DNA from 2 places in the Streptomyces sp. NBC_01171 genome. Region 2 is predicted to be linked to the other one. Evidence: riboswitches for the same ligand, from Rfam matches in the RefSeq annotation. Region 2 holds a riboswitch; the other holds the start of a gene.
The links. A riboswitch is a leader RNA that binds a small molecule or an ion and turns the genes downstream of it on or off. The one in region 2 is predicted to bind S-adenosylmethionine.
Positions count from the first base shown of each region.

Region 1: another riboswitch for S-adenosylmethionine. It lies ahead of thrC (threonine synthase); the one in region 2 lies ahead of OG448_RS22240 (aminotransferase class V-fold PLP-dependent enzyme).

Region 1 covers NZ_CP108609.1:3,673,862-3,681,498, reverse strand. Annotated here, with positions in the region: gene OG448_RS17135 (discoidin domain-containing protein) at 1-149, opposite strand, end outside; gene OG448_RS17130 (DUF1996 domain-containing protein) at 235-1,302, opposite strand; gene groL (chaperonin GroEL) at 1,584-3,206, opposite strand; gene OG448_RS17120 (cold-shock protein) at 3,483-3,686, opposite strand; gene OG448_RS17115 (MoaD/ThiS family protein) at 4,095-4,370, opposite strand; gene thrC (threonine synthase) at 4,367-5,641, opposite strand; SAM riboswitch class I at 5,659-5,816, opposite strand; gene OG448_RS17105 (glucosyl-3-phosphoglycerate synthase) at 5,998-6,942, shown strand; gene OG448_RS17100 (trehalose-6-phosphate synthase) at 7,016-7,637, shown strand, end outside.
Region 2 covers NZ_CP108609.1:4,823,434-4,831,070, reverse strand. Annotated here, with positions in the region: gene OG448_RS22245 (Lrp/AsnC family transcriptional regulator) at 1-214, shown strand, start outside; gene OG448_RS22240 (aminotransferase class V-fold PLP-dependent enzyme) at 407-1,762, opposite strand; SAM riboswitch class IV at 1,933-2,049, opposite strand; gene trpD (anthranilate phosphoribosyltransferase) at 2,157-3,221, opposite strand; gene OG448_RS22230 (cytochrome bc complex cytochrome b subunit) at 3,373-5,010, opposite strand; gene OG448_RS22225 (Rieske 2Fe-2S domain-containing protein) at 5,007-6,065, opposite strand; gene OG448_RS22220 (c-type cytochrome) at 6,062-6,874, opposite strand; gene OG448_RS22215 (heme-copper oxidase subunit III) at 6,935-7,555, opposite strand.

The sequences.
Region 1 (7,637 bases), 1.1 Mb from region 2:
CCGTCGACGGTCAGTTGCCAGTTGCCCTGCGAGCCGGTGACCCTGACGACGCTGCCGGCGGCCTGCGCGGGCGGGGCGGGGAGTGCGACGAGGGCTCCCGCGGCGAGGAGGCCCGCGGTGAGGGGTGCCGTGACACGGGATGCGGTCATGAGTGTCCGTCCGGTGTGCGGGTGGGGGGAAGGAGCCGGGGTCCCGCCGGCCGTAACGTGCACCGGCCGGCGGGAGGCGCCGGGATCAGGGGAGCCGGTAGTTCGCGTCGAGGGCGGCGCCGGCCTCGGGGTGCGTCTGGTCATAGCCCCGGGCGTCGCACTGGAGCGCGCCGACGACGCAGTGGTCCACCAGCGCCTTCAGGGTCGGCGCGTCCCACGCGTTGAAGAAGTCGTAGTGGAACGAGTAGCCGGCCCCGCTCGACAGCTTGACCTGGCTCATGTCCCCGTTGACCGGGAAGGCCATCTTGAACTCGATCATCGGCAGGGCGACGGGGTGGTCGTCCGGGCAGATGTTGTTGTTGGTGCCGGGGTTGACCACCGGGTACGCCATGTGGCTCTGGTGGTTCGGGGTGTCCAGGTACTTGCCGTCCCAGCAACTGGGCGCCTGGAAACGGATGTTGAGCTGGACGTCGGCCCGGTTCGGGCACTGGGCGGGGAAGTCGGTGTTGAAGTAGCTGTCGCCGCACTCCCAGCCCTCCACGAAGCCGTGGTGGGCGCGGAACTCGGCCGCCGACTGCATCGGGCTGCCGACGACGAAGCGCAGCCCCTTCGGGAAGGGGCGCACGCTGGTGTAGTCGGTGACGCCCGCCTTGTAGTAGATGGTCTGGGGGCCCACCGGCAGCACCGGCGTACTGCCCTTGAGCAGGGTCGGCATCCAGTATGCCGACTTGTCGCCGGGGGCCTTGCAGGTGGTGCCGCCGGCGTCGAGCGAGGCGGTGGTGCTGGCCGCGTCGGTGGTGGTGTTGCCCATGAAGGTGTGGTCGTGCGACTTGCCCGGCTGGCCGGGGTAGACGATCGGGTCGTCCGGCCGGGTGTGGGACACCGAACAGTTCGCCTGGAACTCGTGGAAGTACCGGTGCGGCGGCTCGGCCTTGGAGGGGACGACCCCGGTCACCGGCGGGTTCGCCGGGATGTACCCGTCGCCGTCCGGGTCCTCCGGCGAGGACTGCGTGGAGACGGGCATCGCATGGCCCGTGTGGACCGACCCCGCCACGGGGTCGGCGCTCACCGCCACGCCGGTCAGGCCGAGCGAGGTGAGGAGCAGTGCGCTGGACACCAGTAATCCTGAGACGATCTTCGATCTCCGTGCCATGGAGACCTCCTGCCACGTCGATGGGGACGGTGGGGGTCGGGCGGCCGGGACCGGCGAGAGGGACGACGCCGTCCGCGACCGTCCGCGTGACGGTCCATCACATGTGCCGTGGAAGCTGGGAGAGCGCTCTCCCGTCGTGGAGTGTTGTGGCGGTCGCGCGAGGGTGTCAAGGGAGCTGACGGAAACCGGCGGCAGATCGGTGGGCGCCCGGAAAACGCCGAAGGGCGGCACCTCCCGTGAGGGAAGTGCCGCCCTGGCGAAGGACAGTTGATCCGGAAGGATCAGAAGTCCATGTCACCGCCCGGCATGCCGCCCGGAGCGGCCGCGGCGGCCTTCTCCGGCTTGTCGGCGATGACGGCCTCGGTGGTGAGGAAGAGCGCGGCGATGGAGGCCGCGTTCTGCAGCGCGGAGCGCGTCACCTTCGCCGGGTCGATGATGCCCTCGGCGATCATGTCGACGTACTCACCGGTCGCGGCGTTCAGGCCGTTGCCGACGGGGAGGTTGCGGACCTTCTCCACGACGACGCCGCCCTCGAGACCACCGTTGACGGCGATCTGCTTCAGCGGGGCCTCCAGCGCGAGCTTGACCGCGTTGGCACCGGTCGCCTCGTCGCCCGACAGCTCCAGCTTGTCGAAGACCTGGCCGGCCTGGAGCAGAGCCACGCCACCACCGGCGACGATGCCCTCCTCGACGGCCGCCTTGGCGTTGCGCACGGCGTCCTCGATGCGGTGCTTGCGCTCCTTGAGCTCCACCTCGGTGGCGGCACCGGCCTTGATGACCGCCACGCCGCCCGCGAGCTTCGCCAGGCGCTCCTGGAGCTTCTCGCGGTCGTAGTCCGAGTCGGAGTTCTCGATCTCGGCGCGGATCTGGTTCACGCGGCCCTGCACCTGCTCCGAGGAGCCGGCGCCGTCGACGATCGTGGTCTCGTCCTTGGTGACGACGACCTTGCGGGCGCGGCCCAGCAGGTCCAGGGAGGCGTTCTCCAGCTTGAGACCGACCTCCTCGGAGATGACCTCGCCACCGGTGAGGATGGCGATGTCGCCGAGCATGGCCTTGCGGCGGTCGCCGAAGCCCGGAGCCTTGACGGCGACGGACTTGAAGGTGCCGCGGATCTTGTTGACCACCAGGGTCGACAGGGCCTCGCCCTCGACGTCCTCGGCGATGATCAGCAGCGGCTTGCCCGACTGCATGACCTTCTCCAGCAGCGGGAGCAGGTCCTTGACCGAGGAGATCTTGGAGTTGGCGATGAGGATGTACGGGTCCTCGAGCACCGCCTCCATGCGCTCCATGTCGGTCGCGAAGTAGGCGGAGATGTAGCCCTTGTCGAAGCGCATGCCCTCGGTGAGCTCGAGCTCCAGACCGAAGGTGTTGCTCTCCTCGACGGTGATGACGCCTTCCTTGCCGACCTTGTCCATCGCCTCGGCGATGAGCTCGCCGATCTGGGTGTCGGCGGCGGAGATGGAGGCGGTGGAGGCGATCTGCTCCTTGGTCTCCACGTCCTTGGCCTGCTCAAGGAGAGCGGCGGAGACAGCCTCGACGGCCTTCTCGATACCGCGCTTGAGGGCCATCGGGTTGGCGCCGGCGGCTACGTTGCGCAGGCCCTCCTTGACCAGGGCCTGGGCCAGCACGGTCGCGGTGGTCGTACCGTCGCCGGCGACGTCGTCCGTCTTCTTGGCGACTTCCTTGACCAGCTCGGCGCCGATCTTCTCGTACGGGTCCTCGAGCTCGATCTCCTTGGCGATGGAGACACCATCGTTGGTGATCGTGGGGGCGCCCCACTTCTTCTCGAGGACGACGTTGCGGCCCTTGGGGCCGAGCGTCACCTTGACGGCGTCCGCGAGCTGGTTCATGCCGCGCTCGAGGCCGCGCCGCGCCTCCTCGTCGAACGCGATGATCTTGGCCATGTGAAGTGGTCCCTCCAGGACTGGGGGTGATTCCTTCGGACCGCGCCCGCGCCCGCGACGGACGGCTCGCCGGCCTCGTGGTTCCTTGCCCCACCCGGCCTGCGGGCCTCACCGACCCGGTCCTTCGTTGTCACTCTCACCTTCAGAGTGCTAACGCAATGATTAGCACTCACCCAGGGCGAGTGCAAGCGCCTTCGGGGGATCAGGACGGGACTTAACAGGACGAAGGGCCCGCACCCTGTACCGGGTGCGGGCCCTGCGCGCTGCTGGAGACGTTCAGGCGGTGACGCGAACCATGTCGGCCTGCGGGCCCTTCTGACCCTGCGAGATCTCGAACTCGACCCGCTGACCCTCTTCCAGGCTGCGGTAGCCGTCCATCTGAATCGCGCTGTAGTGGACGAAGACGTCCGCACCACCGTCGACCGCGATGAAGCCGTACCCCTTCTCCGCGTTGAACCACTTGACGGTGCCCTGAGCCATGGCTAACTCCCCTATTACTGGCCCTTGCGCAGATCCACACCTCGTGAACCTGGGTCAGACCTCGCCCCCCAATCAGTTGGGGGCGTGCGCCGGAACGCGTCGACCGCGGCTGAATGTATCTGTCCAACTGCCGTCTGCAACAGGTCAATCGGACGAGAATTCTGGACGGACACAGTCCGGAATCTGCCGCAACTTCGGCTGAATTCGGGGCAAGTCGGGCCCCATAAAAACCAACAAATGCCGCACATTACCCGCGCATTTTGGCTGCTTCTTGTCGGGCTCGCGGCATGAATCAAGGGCGCCCGGCTCACCGGAGCGGGAGCGCGTTCCCCAACTCTACCGCGCTCAATCACGCAGAATGGCCCCCTCCGTTTCTCTTGCGGAGGGGGCCATTACCGAAGGTAAATTTCAGCCGCCGGCGACCGCCGGAATGATGGAGACACCCGCGCCGTCGGGCGTGGCGGTCTGAAGTCCGCCCTCGAAACGCACGTCGTCGTCATTGACGTAGACATTCACGAACCGGCGCAGCTTGCCCTGGTCGTCCAGGACGCGGGCGGCGATGCCCTGGTGGTGCTTCTCCAGGTCCTCGATGACCTCCGCGAGCGTGCCGCCCTCGGCGGCGACCTCGGCCTGCCCGCCGGTGTAGGTGCGCAGGATGGTCGGGATGCGAACGGTCACGCTCATGCGAGGCCAGCCTCTCGGAAGGAGTCCAGGTTCGGGCGGATGGTCGCGGTCAGACCGGTGCCGGCGACCGCGTCCAGGGTCTTCAGGCCGTCGCCGGTGTTGAGGACGACGGTGGTGAGCGAGGGGTCCAGCGCGCCGGACTCGATCAGCTTGCGGGTGACGCCGACCGTCACCCCGCCCGCCGTCTCGGCGAAGATGCCCTCGGTGCGGGCCAGCAGCTTGATGGCGTCCACGATCTGCGGGTCCGTCACGTCCTCCACCGCCCCGCCGGTGCGGCGCGCGATGTCCAGCACGTACGGCCCGTCGGCCGGGTTGCCGATGGCGAGCGACTTGGCGATGGTGTCCGGCTTCTGCGGCCGCACCACGTCGTGGCCCGCCTTGTACGCGGCCGACACCGGCGAGCAGCCCTCCGCCTGGGCACCGAAGATCTTGTACGGCTTGTCCTCGACCAGCCCGAGCGCGATCAGCTCCTTCAGCCCCTTGTCGATCTTGGTGAGCTGGGAGCCGGAGGCGATCGGCACCACGAGCTGGTCGGGCAGCTTCCAGCCGAGCTGCTCGCAGATCTCGTACGCCAGCGTCTTGGAGCCCTCGGCGTAATACGGCCGCAGGTTGACGTTGACGAAGCCCCAGCCCTCGCCGGCCGGGTCGCCGATCAGCTCGGAGCAGAAGCGGTTCACGTCGTCGTAGTTGCCCTCGATGCCGACCAGCTCGCCGCCGTAGACGGCGGCCATGACGATCTTGCCCTGCTCCAGGTCGTGCGGGATGAACACGCAGGAGCGCAGGCCCGCGCGGGCGGCGGCCGCGCCGACCGCGCCGGCCAGGTTGCCGGTGGAGGAGCAGGAGAGGGTGGTGAAGCCGAAGGCGCGGGCCGCCTCCAGCGCCTGGGCGACGACGCGGTCCTTGAAGGAGTGCGTCGGGTTGCCGGAGTCGTCCTTCACGAACAGCCCGCCGGTGACGCCGAGTTCACGGGCCAGACGGTCGGCCTTGACCAGCGGGGTCCAGCCGGGGTTGAGGTTCGGCTTGTCGGCCACGTCGGCGGGGACGGGCAGCAGCGGGGCGTAGCGCCAGATGTTCGCCGGGCCGGACTCGATGCGCGTCCGGAGCTTCTCGGTGTCGTACGCGGAGAAGTCGTAGGCGATCTCCAGCGGCCCGAAGCACTCCTCGCAGGCGAAGACGGGACCGAGCGGGACGCGGTGTCCGCACTCCCGACAGCTCAGGGCGGCGGCGGGTCCGAGATCGACGGTGGGGGTGGCGACAGTCTGCACAGCCATGGAGGCGAGGCCCTTTCTCCTCATCTTCCTCACGACGCATCTCGCCGTGAGACGGATTTGGCACCTTCCCTAGCCGGGAGCCTCGCGCGTGCCGCGACGTGTCGCGCACGGGAGACCGGCTGGAGGGTTGCCGGGGCTTCATCGGGCCGTTTCCCTCTGCCCCTCTGGATGAGCGGTATTCGGTTGTGAACGCCGTCCGACCTCGACATGCGATGGTCATCGGCGTTGTTCAAGACTGTAACCGAAGGCCAGGAGAGTTGAAGGTGTCGTCCGAACCGCGAGATGGATCACGCGGGGACCGGCGCCGAACCGGCCGGCCCGCGCAGACACGTCCCCACAGTGAGGAGCCGCAGACCATGCTGGAAGAAACCGAGCGCTGGCTGGCCACCCGCTCCTGGTCCGTGGCCGACCGCCCGCTGCACCGTGTGCTGGCCGCCAAGCAGCGGTCCGGGCAGCGCGTCTCCGTGGTGCTGCCCGCGCTGAACGAGGAGGCGACGGTCGGCGAGATCGTCTCCGTGATCCGCCACGACCTGGTCTTCCAGGCGCCGCTGGTGGACGAGATAGTCGTGGTGGACTCCGGGTCCACCGACCGCACCGCCGAGGTGGCCGCCGCCGCGGGCGCGCGGGTGGTGCACCGGGACGAGATCCTGCCCCGGCTGCCCGCCGTGCCCGGCAAGGGCGAGGTGCTGTGGCGCTCCCTGCTGGCGACCAGCGGGGACATCGTGGCCTTCGTGGACGCCGACCTGAAGGAGTTCTCCTCCGACTTCGTCCTCGGCATCGTCGGCCCGCTGCTCACCGATCCGGGCATCGACCTGGTCAAGGCGATGTACGACCGTCCACTGGGCGGCGCCGCCGGGCAGGGCGGCCGGGTGACCGAGCTGATGGCCCGCCCGCTGCTGAACATGCACTGGCCGCAACTCGCCGGGTTCGTGCAGCCGCTCGGCGGGGAGTACGCGGCCCGGCGCTCCCTGCTGGAGCGGCTGCCGTTCCCGGTGGGGTACGGGGTCGAGCTGGGCATGCTGGTGGACTCGCTGCATCTGGTCGGGCTGGACGCGCTGGCCCAGGTGGACGTCGGGGTGCGCAAGCACCGGCACCAGGACGGGCAGGCGCTCGGCCGGATGGCCGCCGCGATCTACCGCACCGCCCAGCTCCGGCTCGCGCGCGGGCATCTGGTGCGGCCGGCGCTGACCCAGTTCGAGCGGGGGGTGGGCGGTTTCGAGCCGCGTACGTACTCGGTGGACACCGAGGAGCGGCCGCCGATGGCGGAGATCGCGGAGTACGCGGCGCGGGAGGTGGCGTGAGCGGGGCTGTATACGGTCGGCTCGCCGGTCGCGCGTACGTTTGAGCATTTGTGGGCCGGGCTAGGTTGAGGCCATGGCTACGCAGGGTGCTGAGGTGCTGGTCGCGTCCAATCGCGGCCCGGTTTCGTACACGGTCGGTCCGGACGGTGAGCTGAGCTCCCGCCGGGGCGGCGGCGGTCTCGTCTCGGGGCTGTCGGCGATCGGTCCGGACACGGACGCGGTGTGGGTGTGCGCCGCGCTCGGGGACGGCGACCGGGAGGCGGTGCGGCGCGCGGACGGCGCACTGCTCCCCGCCGAGGACACCGGCGGGCAGCGGGTGCGGATGCTGGACATCGACGCGGAGGTCTACGCCGACGCGTACAACGGGATCGCCAACTCGGCGCTGTGGTTCGTGCACCACATGCTGTACCAGACGCCGCTGGAGCCGGTGTTCGACGCGGAGTTCCGCCGGCAGTGGGACGCCTACCGCGCCTACAACCAGGCGTTCGCGGAGGCCCTGGCCGAGGAGGCGGCGCCGGGGGCGGCGGTGCTGATCCAGGACTACCACCTGGCGCTGGCCCCCCGGATGCTGCGCAAGCTCCGGCCCGACCTGCGCATCGGCCACTTCTCGCACACCCCTTGGGCGCCGCCGGACTACTTCCGCCTGCTCCCGGACGACATCGCGGCCGAGCTGCTCACCGGCATCCTGGGCGCGG
Region 2 (7,637 bases):
CGCGCTGGAGAGCGTGAGCGAGGTCTTCTCCGTCACCGGCACCTACGACCTGATCGCCATGGTCCGCGTGGCCCGCCACGAGGACCTCGCCGAGGTCATCCCCGGCCGCATCAGCAAGATCCAGGGCGTGGAGGGCACCGACACCCACGTCGCCTTCCGCACCTACTCCCAGCACGACCTGGAAGCCGCCTTCGCCATCGGCCTCGACAGCTAGCCCCTCCGGGGGCGGCGCCGCGAAGTCCCACCCGGCGCCGCCAGGGTCCTGGGCGCTGCGGCCGGACGACCGGGCCCGTCGCCAGGCCGACGGCGGCGGGCGGCCGCTTCGGGGCATCCGCCGGGCCGCCCTTCCCCCCATCGAGCCGACGCCGTCCGACCGGGTCGAGCCCCGGGCCGCCGGAACCGCGCCTCAGCTCTCCGGGACGCAGCGGCCGTTTTCCGTGCGGTAGGTCCAGCGGGCGCCGCGGGTGACCAGTTCGCGCAGGGCCGTCACGAAGCGGGTGACGTGCTCGTCCGGGGTGCCCGCGCCGAAGCTGACGCGGACGGCGTTCAGGGTGCCGGTGCCGCAGCCGGCCTGCTCGGCGGCGGCCGTGCCGAGAAGGGCGTGCACCAGGGGGTGGGCGCAGAAGAGGCCGTCGCGGACGCCGATGCCGTACTCGGCGGAGAGCGCGGCGGCGAGGTGGGAGCTGTTCCAGCCCTCCACCACGAAGGAGAGGACGCCCACGCGCGGGGCGTCGTCGCCGAACAGGGAGAGCACCCGCACCCCGGGCACCTCGGCGAGGCCGGCCTGGAGCAGCCCGAGCAGGTGCCGCTCACGGGCGGCCAGCGCCTCAGGGCCTGCCTCGGTGAGCGCCCGGCAGGCCGAGGCGATCGAGTAGGCGCCGATGACGTTGGGGGAACCCGCCTCGTGCCGGGCGGCGCCCTCGTGCCACTCCACCTCCACGCGGCCGTCGGCCCGCCGGGCCACCGTGCGGCTGGCGCCGCCGCCCGCGAGGTACGGCTCGGCAGCCGAGAGCCAGTCGGCCCGCCCGGCGAGCACCCCGGAGCCGAAGGGCGCGTACAGCTTGTGCCCGGAGAACGCGATCCAGTCGACGTCCAGCTCGCGCACACTCACCGGCTGGTGCGGCACCAACTGGGCGGCGTCCAGCACGATCCGCGCCCCGGACGCGTGCGCGGCGGCCGCCAGTTCGCGCACCGGCCACAGCTCGCCGGTGACATTGGAGGCGCCGGTGACGCAGACCAGCGCGGGGCGCGCGGTGTCCCGGGCGGCGAGGGCCCGCTCCAGCGTGCGCACGGCCCCGGCGGCACTGCGCGGGGCGTCCAGGAAGGTCACGTCGGCCTCGCGCCAGGGCAGCAGCGCGGCGTGGTGCTCGGTCTCGAAGACGTACACCTCGCACCCGGCGGGCAGCGCGCGGGCCAGCAGGTTCAGCGAGTCCGTGGTGGACCGGGTGAAGACCACCTGGTCGTCGCCCCGGCAGTCGAGGAACTCCGCGACCGTGCGGCGGGCGTTCTCGAACAGCTCGGTGGAGAGCTGCGAGAGATGCCCGGCGCCCCGGTGCACGCTGCCGTAGTAGGGGGCGTAGGCGGCGACGTCGTCCCAGACCCGCTGGAGCGCGGGGGCGCTGGCGGCGTAGTCGAGCGCGGCGTAGCCGACCTCTCCCCCGGTGACGAGCGGCACGGCGACGTCCCGGCCGAGCACCGGCAGCGGGGCGGGCACGGCTTCGGTCGCGGCGGGGGCGGGGGCGAAGGCGGTGGAGACGGACATGGCTGAACTCCCGTGAGGCAGGCCGGAGTCACCGCGCGCAGGGCATGCGTACGCGGCGCCGGAGGAAGAGTGAAAGGGGGTGTGCGGAGGCGGGGCTCGGCGGCCCTAGCGCATTCGCTTGCTCACGGAAAAAAGCTCCCTCGTACGACCAGGACCCCTGGTTCTCGAGGGGTCCGCGCTTGCCGTAGACCTTCTGGGCTACGGCCTGGTCCTCACCCGGAGCACCCCGCCACGGACGGAGGGTTGCCGGACAGCCGGCCGGGGCCGCATGGCTGTCGCTCATGACCTGATCAGGAAGCTAGCCGGACGGTGCGCGCGGCGCAACCGGCGTCCGGATGCCGAAACGCCGGCGCGGCGGAGAGCAACCGCTCCCCGCCGCGCCGAAAAACACCACTTACCGGTTGCTGGCAGCCACCCAGCGCTCCAGCGTGCGCGCCGCCGCCCCGGAGTCGATGGACTCGGCAGCTCTCGCCATGCCCGCCCGGAGCTGGTCCGCCAGCGGCTCCTCCGTCGGGTCCAGCGCCACCAGCGCGGCCGCCGAGTTCAGCAGCACCGCGTCCCGCACCGGCCCGCGCTGGCCCTCCAGCACCTGCCGGGCCACCATCGCGTTGTACGCCGGGTCGCCGCCGCGCAGCGCCTCCACCGGCACCAGCTCGATGCCGACGTCACGCGGGTTGAAGACCTCCTCGGTGACCTTGCCGTCGCGCACGATCCACACCCGCGAGGGCGAGGTCGTGGTCAGCTCGTCCAGTCCGTCCTCGCCCCGGAAGACCAGCGAGGAGTTGCCGCGCTCGGCGAAGACGCCCGCGACGATCGGCGCCATGGCCAGGTTCGCCACGCCCACCGCCTGGGACCGCACCCGCGCCGGGTTGGTCAGCGGACCGATCACATTGAAGACCGTACGGATGCCGAGCTGGCCGCGCGCGGCGCCGACATGACGCAGCGCCGGGTGGAACTTGACCGCGAAGCAGAAGGTGATCCCCGCCTCCTCCGCGACCTCCGCCACCCGCTTCGGCGTCAGCTCCAGGTTGACGCCGAGCCGCTCCAGCACGTCCGAGGAACCGGAGGCCGAGGACGCGGCCCGGTTGCCGTGCTTGATGACCTTCGCGCCGGTGCCGGCGACCACGATGGAGGACATCGTGGAGATGTTCACCGTCTTGGCGCCGTCCCCGCCGGTGCCGACGATGTCCACGGTCCGGCCGGGCACCTCGATCACGTTGGCGTGGTCGTACATCGCCCGGACGATCCCGGTGATCTCCTCGACCGTCTCGCCCTTGGCCCGCAGCGCCACCAGGAAGCCCGCGATCTGGGCGTCCGTGGCCTCGCCGCGCATGATCCGGTTCATCGCCCAGGCGGTGGCGTCGGCGCTCTGGTCCCGGCCCTCCAGCAGGGCGTTCAGTACCTCGGGCCAGGAACGGCCCGCCGCGGTGTCGCCTCCAGCGGGGGTCACAGCGCTCATCAGGCCGCTCCTGGGTGTGTGTGAGGAAGATCAGGTGTTCCGGGGCACGCGGGGTGCCCGCTCCCACCCTATCCAGCCCGAACAGGGCGAAGGGCCCCGCCGGTGTTCCGGACGGGGCCCTTCGGCCGTGGCGTGGCGACGCGCGCGGGGATCAGTGGTGGCCGTGGCCGCTCGTGATCTCCTTGTACTCGTCGACGGTCGGCTTGGGGATCTGGTTGTCCTTGCCGTAGTAGGCGTTGGACAGCTTGACCCGCAGCCGCTCGGTGGGCTTCACCTTGCGCTCGACCCCGTTCTCGTCGACCGTGGGGCCGATCTCGGCGGGCTCGTACTGGTGGTGCGCCGTCAGGGTGTGGAGCTGCTCCTGGCTGAGCGGCTCGTGCACCTCGATGAACTCACCGTGCGGCAGGCGCTTGATGATGCCGGTCTCGCGGCCGTGCAGCACCTTGTCCTTGTCCCGGCGCTGGAGGCCGAGGCAGATCCGCTTGGTGGCGATGAACGCGATCACCGGTCCGGCGAAGAAGAAGATCCGGACGAACCAGGTGACCTGGTTGATCGACAGGTGGAAGTGGGTGGCCCACAGGTCGTTGCCACCGCCCACCAGACCGATCATGTACACCGTGACCCAGGCGACGCCGAACGCGGTACGCGTCGGGGCGTTGCGCGGGCGGTCCAGGATGTGGTGCTCGTTCTTGTCACCGGTGACCCAGGACTCGATGAACGGGTAGACCGCGATGGCCATCAGCACGACACCGAACAGGATCAGCGGGATGAACACGCCCAGGACCAGCGTGTGGCCCCAGAAGTTGATCTCCCAGCCCGGCATGTAGCGGACCAGACCCTCGGCGAAGCCCATGTACCAGTCGGGCTGGGCGCCGGTGGAGACCTGGTCGGGCCGGTAGGGGCCCATCGCCCAGATCGGGTTGATCTGGGTGACCGCCGCGATGGCCGCGATGACACCGAAGACCAGGAAGAAGAAGCCTCCGGCCTTGGCCATGTACACCGGCAGCAGCGGCATGCCGACGACGTTGGTCTCCTTCTTCCCCGGACCCGCGAACTGCGTGTGCTTGTGGTAGAAGACCAGGATCAGGTGCGCCACCATCAGGCCGAGCATGATGCCCGGCAGCAGCAGGATGTGGATCGAGTAGAACCGGGCCACGAAGTCGTGGCCGGGGAACTCCCCGCCGAAGAGGAAGAACGAGATGTACGTGCCGACGATCGGCATGGACAGGATCGCGCCCTCGGTGAAGCGCACACCGGTGCCGGAGAGCAGGTCGTCCGGGAGCGAGTAACCGGTGAAACCGGTGAACATGCCGAGGACGAACAGCAGGAAGCCGAACAGCCAGTTGACCTCACGCGGCTTGCGGAACGCGCCGGTGAAGAACACGCGCATCATGTGCACGAACATGCCCGCGAGGAAGATCAGCGCGGCCCAGTGGTGGATCTGCCGGATGAGCAGACCACCGCGCACATCGAAGGAGATGTGCAGGGTCGAGTTGAACGCCTCCGACATGAGCTGTCCCTGGAGCGGGACGTAACTGCCGTGGTACTCCACCTCGTTCATCGACGGGTGGAAGAACAGCGTCAGGTACACACCGGTCAGGATGATGATGAGGAAGCTGTACATGCAGACTTCGCCCAGCATGAACGACCAGTGGTCCGGGAAGACCTTGCGCATGTTGGCCTTGGCCAGGGAGAAGATCCCCAGCCGGCCGTCCGCCCAGTCGGCGATGCGCTCGCCGGCCGGCGCCTTCCCGCGAGAGCGGGGGGCTTCGTTCGCTTCAGTACTCATCCGCGCTCCCAGAATGCAGGACCGACGGGCTCCGCGAAGTCGCCGAGCGCCTCGAGGTAGCCCTCGTCGTTCACACCGATGCGGAGCTGCGGCAGGGCGTGACCGGCGGGGCCGAAGATCACTCGGGCACCGTCGGAGAGGTCGAAGGTGGACTGGTGGCACGGGCAGAGCACGTGGTGCGTCTGCTGCTCGTACAGGGAGATCGGGCAGCCCACGTGGGTGCAGATCTTCGAGAACGCGACGATGCCCTCGTGGGACCAGGCCAGTTCCTGCTTGTCCTTGATGTCGTTCGGCTGGAGCCGGACGATCATCAGGGCGGCCTTGGCGATCTGGTCCTGGAAGTCCTCGTCCTTCTCCTCCAGGCCCTCGGGCTTGGCGAAGGTCAGCGAGCCGACGGCCACGTCCTCGGGACGCAGCGGCTCGTTGGTGTTGACGTTGACGAGGAGCTTGCCCTTCGCCCACAGCGTGTGGCGGAGCGAGTTGTGCGGCAGCGGGCCGAGGTCGCGCAGCAGCATCACGCCGGAGAGCGGCACCAGGGCGAGCGCGCCGAACATCGTGTTGCGGATCAGCTTGCGACGGCCGATGCCGGACTCGGCGGCTCCCTGGCGGAAGTCGTCGAAGACCTGTGCGCGGACCGTGGGGTCCGCCGCGATCGGGTGGCGCTCGGCCACCATCTCGACGTCGGACATCAGGGTGCGCGCCCAGTGGACGGCGCCCGCGCCGATGCAGAACAGCGCCACACCGAGGGTCAGGCCCAGCGCGAAGTTGAGCGCGCTGATGTGCCCGATCGGGAAGACGAAGATCGACTGGTCGTGCGGGATCGTCACGTACGACGCGATGAAGCCGAGGGTGGCCAGCATCGAGATCGTGAACAGCAGGGCGACCGCGCGCTCGGACCGCTTGGCGGCCCGCTCGTCGATGTCCTGCGCACGGTGCTCGTGCGGCGGCATACCCGGATCGGCGAACGGCGTCTCTTCGTCCGCGACGCTCACCGAGCCGTGCGGGTGGTCCTGCGCGGCGGGCAGGTTCTCTTCTGGAATGTCTTGGCTACTCATGACTTCTTGGCCTTTGCGGTCCGAGCGGCGACCCAGACGGCGACCGCGATCAGCGCGCCGAGGCCGAAGATCCAGGCGAACAGGCCCTCACTGACCGGGCCGAGTCCGCCCAGCTCAAGGCCGCCGGGGTTCTCGGTCTCGCTGCTGTTGACCGCGTTCAGGTACGCGATGATGTCCTTCTTGTTCTTCTCCGTCATGGTGGTGTCGGGGAAGGACGGCATGTTCTGCGGGCCGGTCTGCATGGCCTCGTAGATGTGCTTGGGCGCGACGTCCTCGAGGCTCGGCGCGTACTTGCCCTTGGTGAGGGCACCACCCTTGCCGGTGAAGTTGTGGCACTGCGCGCAGTTGGTGCGGAACAGCTCGCCACCCGCGGCGATGTCCGCGCCGTCCTTGGAGTACTGCTCCTTGGTCGGCACGTTCGGGCCGGCGCCCAGCGACGCGACGTACGCGGCGAGCTGGTCGATCTGGGCCTGGTTGTAGATCGGCTTCTTGGCCGGGATCTGGGCCATCTGCGAGCTGGAGGCGGGCATCCGGCCGGTGCCGACCTGGAAGTCGACCGCGGCGGCGCCGACGCCGACCAGGCTCGGGCCGTCGGAGGAGCCCTGGCCACCGGTGCCGTGGCAGCTTGCGCAGCCGACCTCGTAGAGCTTCTGGCCCTCCTTGATGGTCAGGGACTGGGAGGTTTCATCGGCCTGCGCCTTGCCCGCGGGCGCGAACGCGGCGTACAGCCCCCCAGTGGCCGCCAGCGCGAGGAGTAGTACGACGACCGCCGCCAGCGGATGGCGTCGTCGTGCGGAGAGCTTTTTCACGGATTACCCCGGTGTCAGGATCTTCTGCGTCGGTGCTTCTGGATGTGCGGGCGGTGCCCGCTACTTGATCAAGTAGATCGTGGCGAAGAGGCCGATCCAGACCACATCGACGAAGTGCCAGTAGTAGGACACGACGATGGCGGCGGTCGCCTGCTCGTGAGTGAACCTCTTGGCCGCGTAGGTGCGGCCGAGGACCAGCAGGAAGGCGATGAGTCCGCCCGTCACGTGCAGGCCGTGGAAGCCGGTGGTCAGGTAGAACACGGAGCCGTAGACGTCGGAGGACAGCGAGATGCCGTCCTTCTTCACCAGTTCCGTGTACTCGAAGATCTGTCCGCCGATGAAGATCGCACCCATCACGAAGGTGACGATGAACCACCCGCGGAGCTTCTTCACGTCCCCGCGCTCGGCGGCGAACACGCCGAGCTGGCAGGTCAGGGAGGAGAGCACCAGGATCGTGGTGTTCGTCGCGGAGAAGGGCACATTCAGCGCGTGCGCCATCTCCTTCCAGTGATCCAGTCCGGTCACCGATCGAGCGGTGAAGTACATCGCGAAGAGGGCCGCGAAGAACATCAGCTCGGAACTCAGCCAAATGATGGTTCCGACGCTGGTGAGGTTCGGCCGGTTGACCGACGGGTGCGCGTGCCCGGTATCTGCTGTCGTTGCTGTCGCCACGACCGACATTATGTCGGTCGCTTATCTCGCCCTCACTCCGGGGGTGCCGTTCGGAGTGTCTTCGCCTGTCGTACCGGTGTTGACGTGCTGT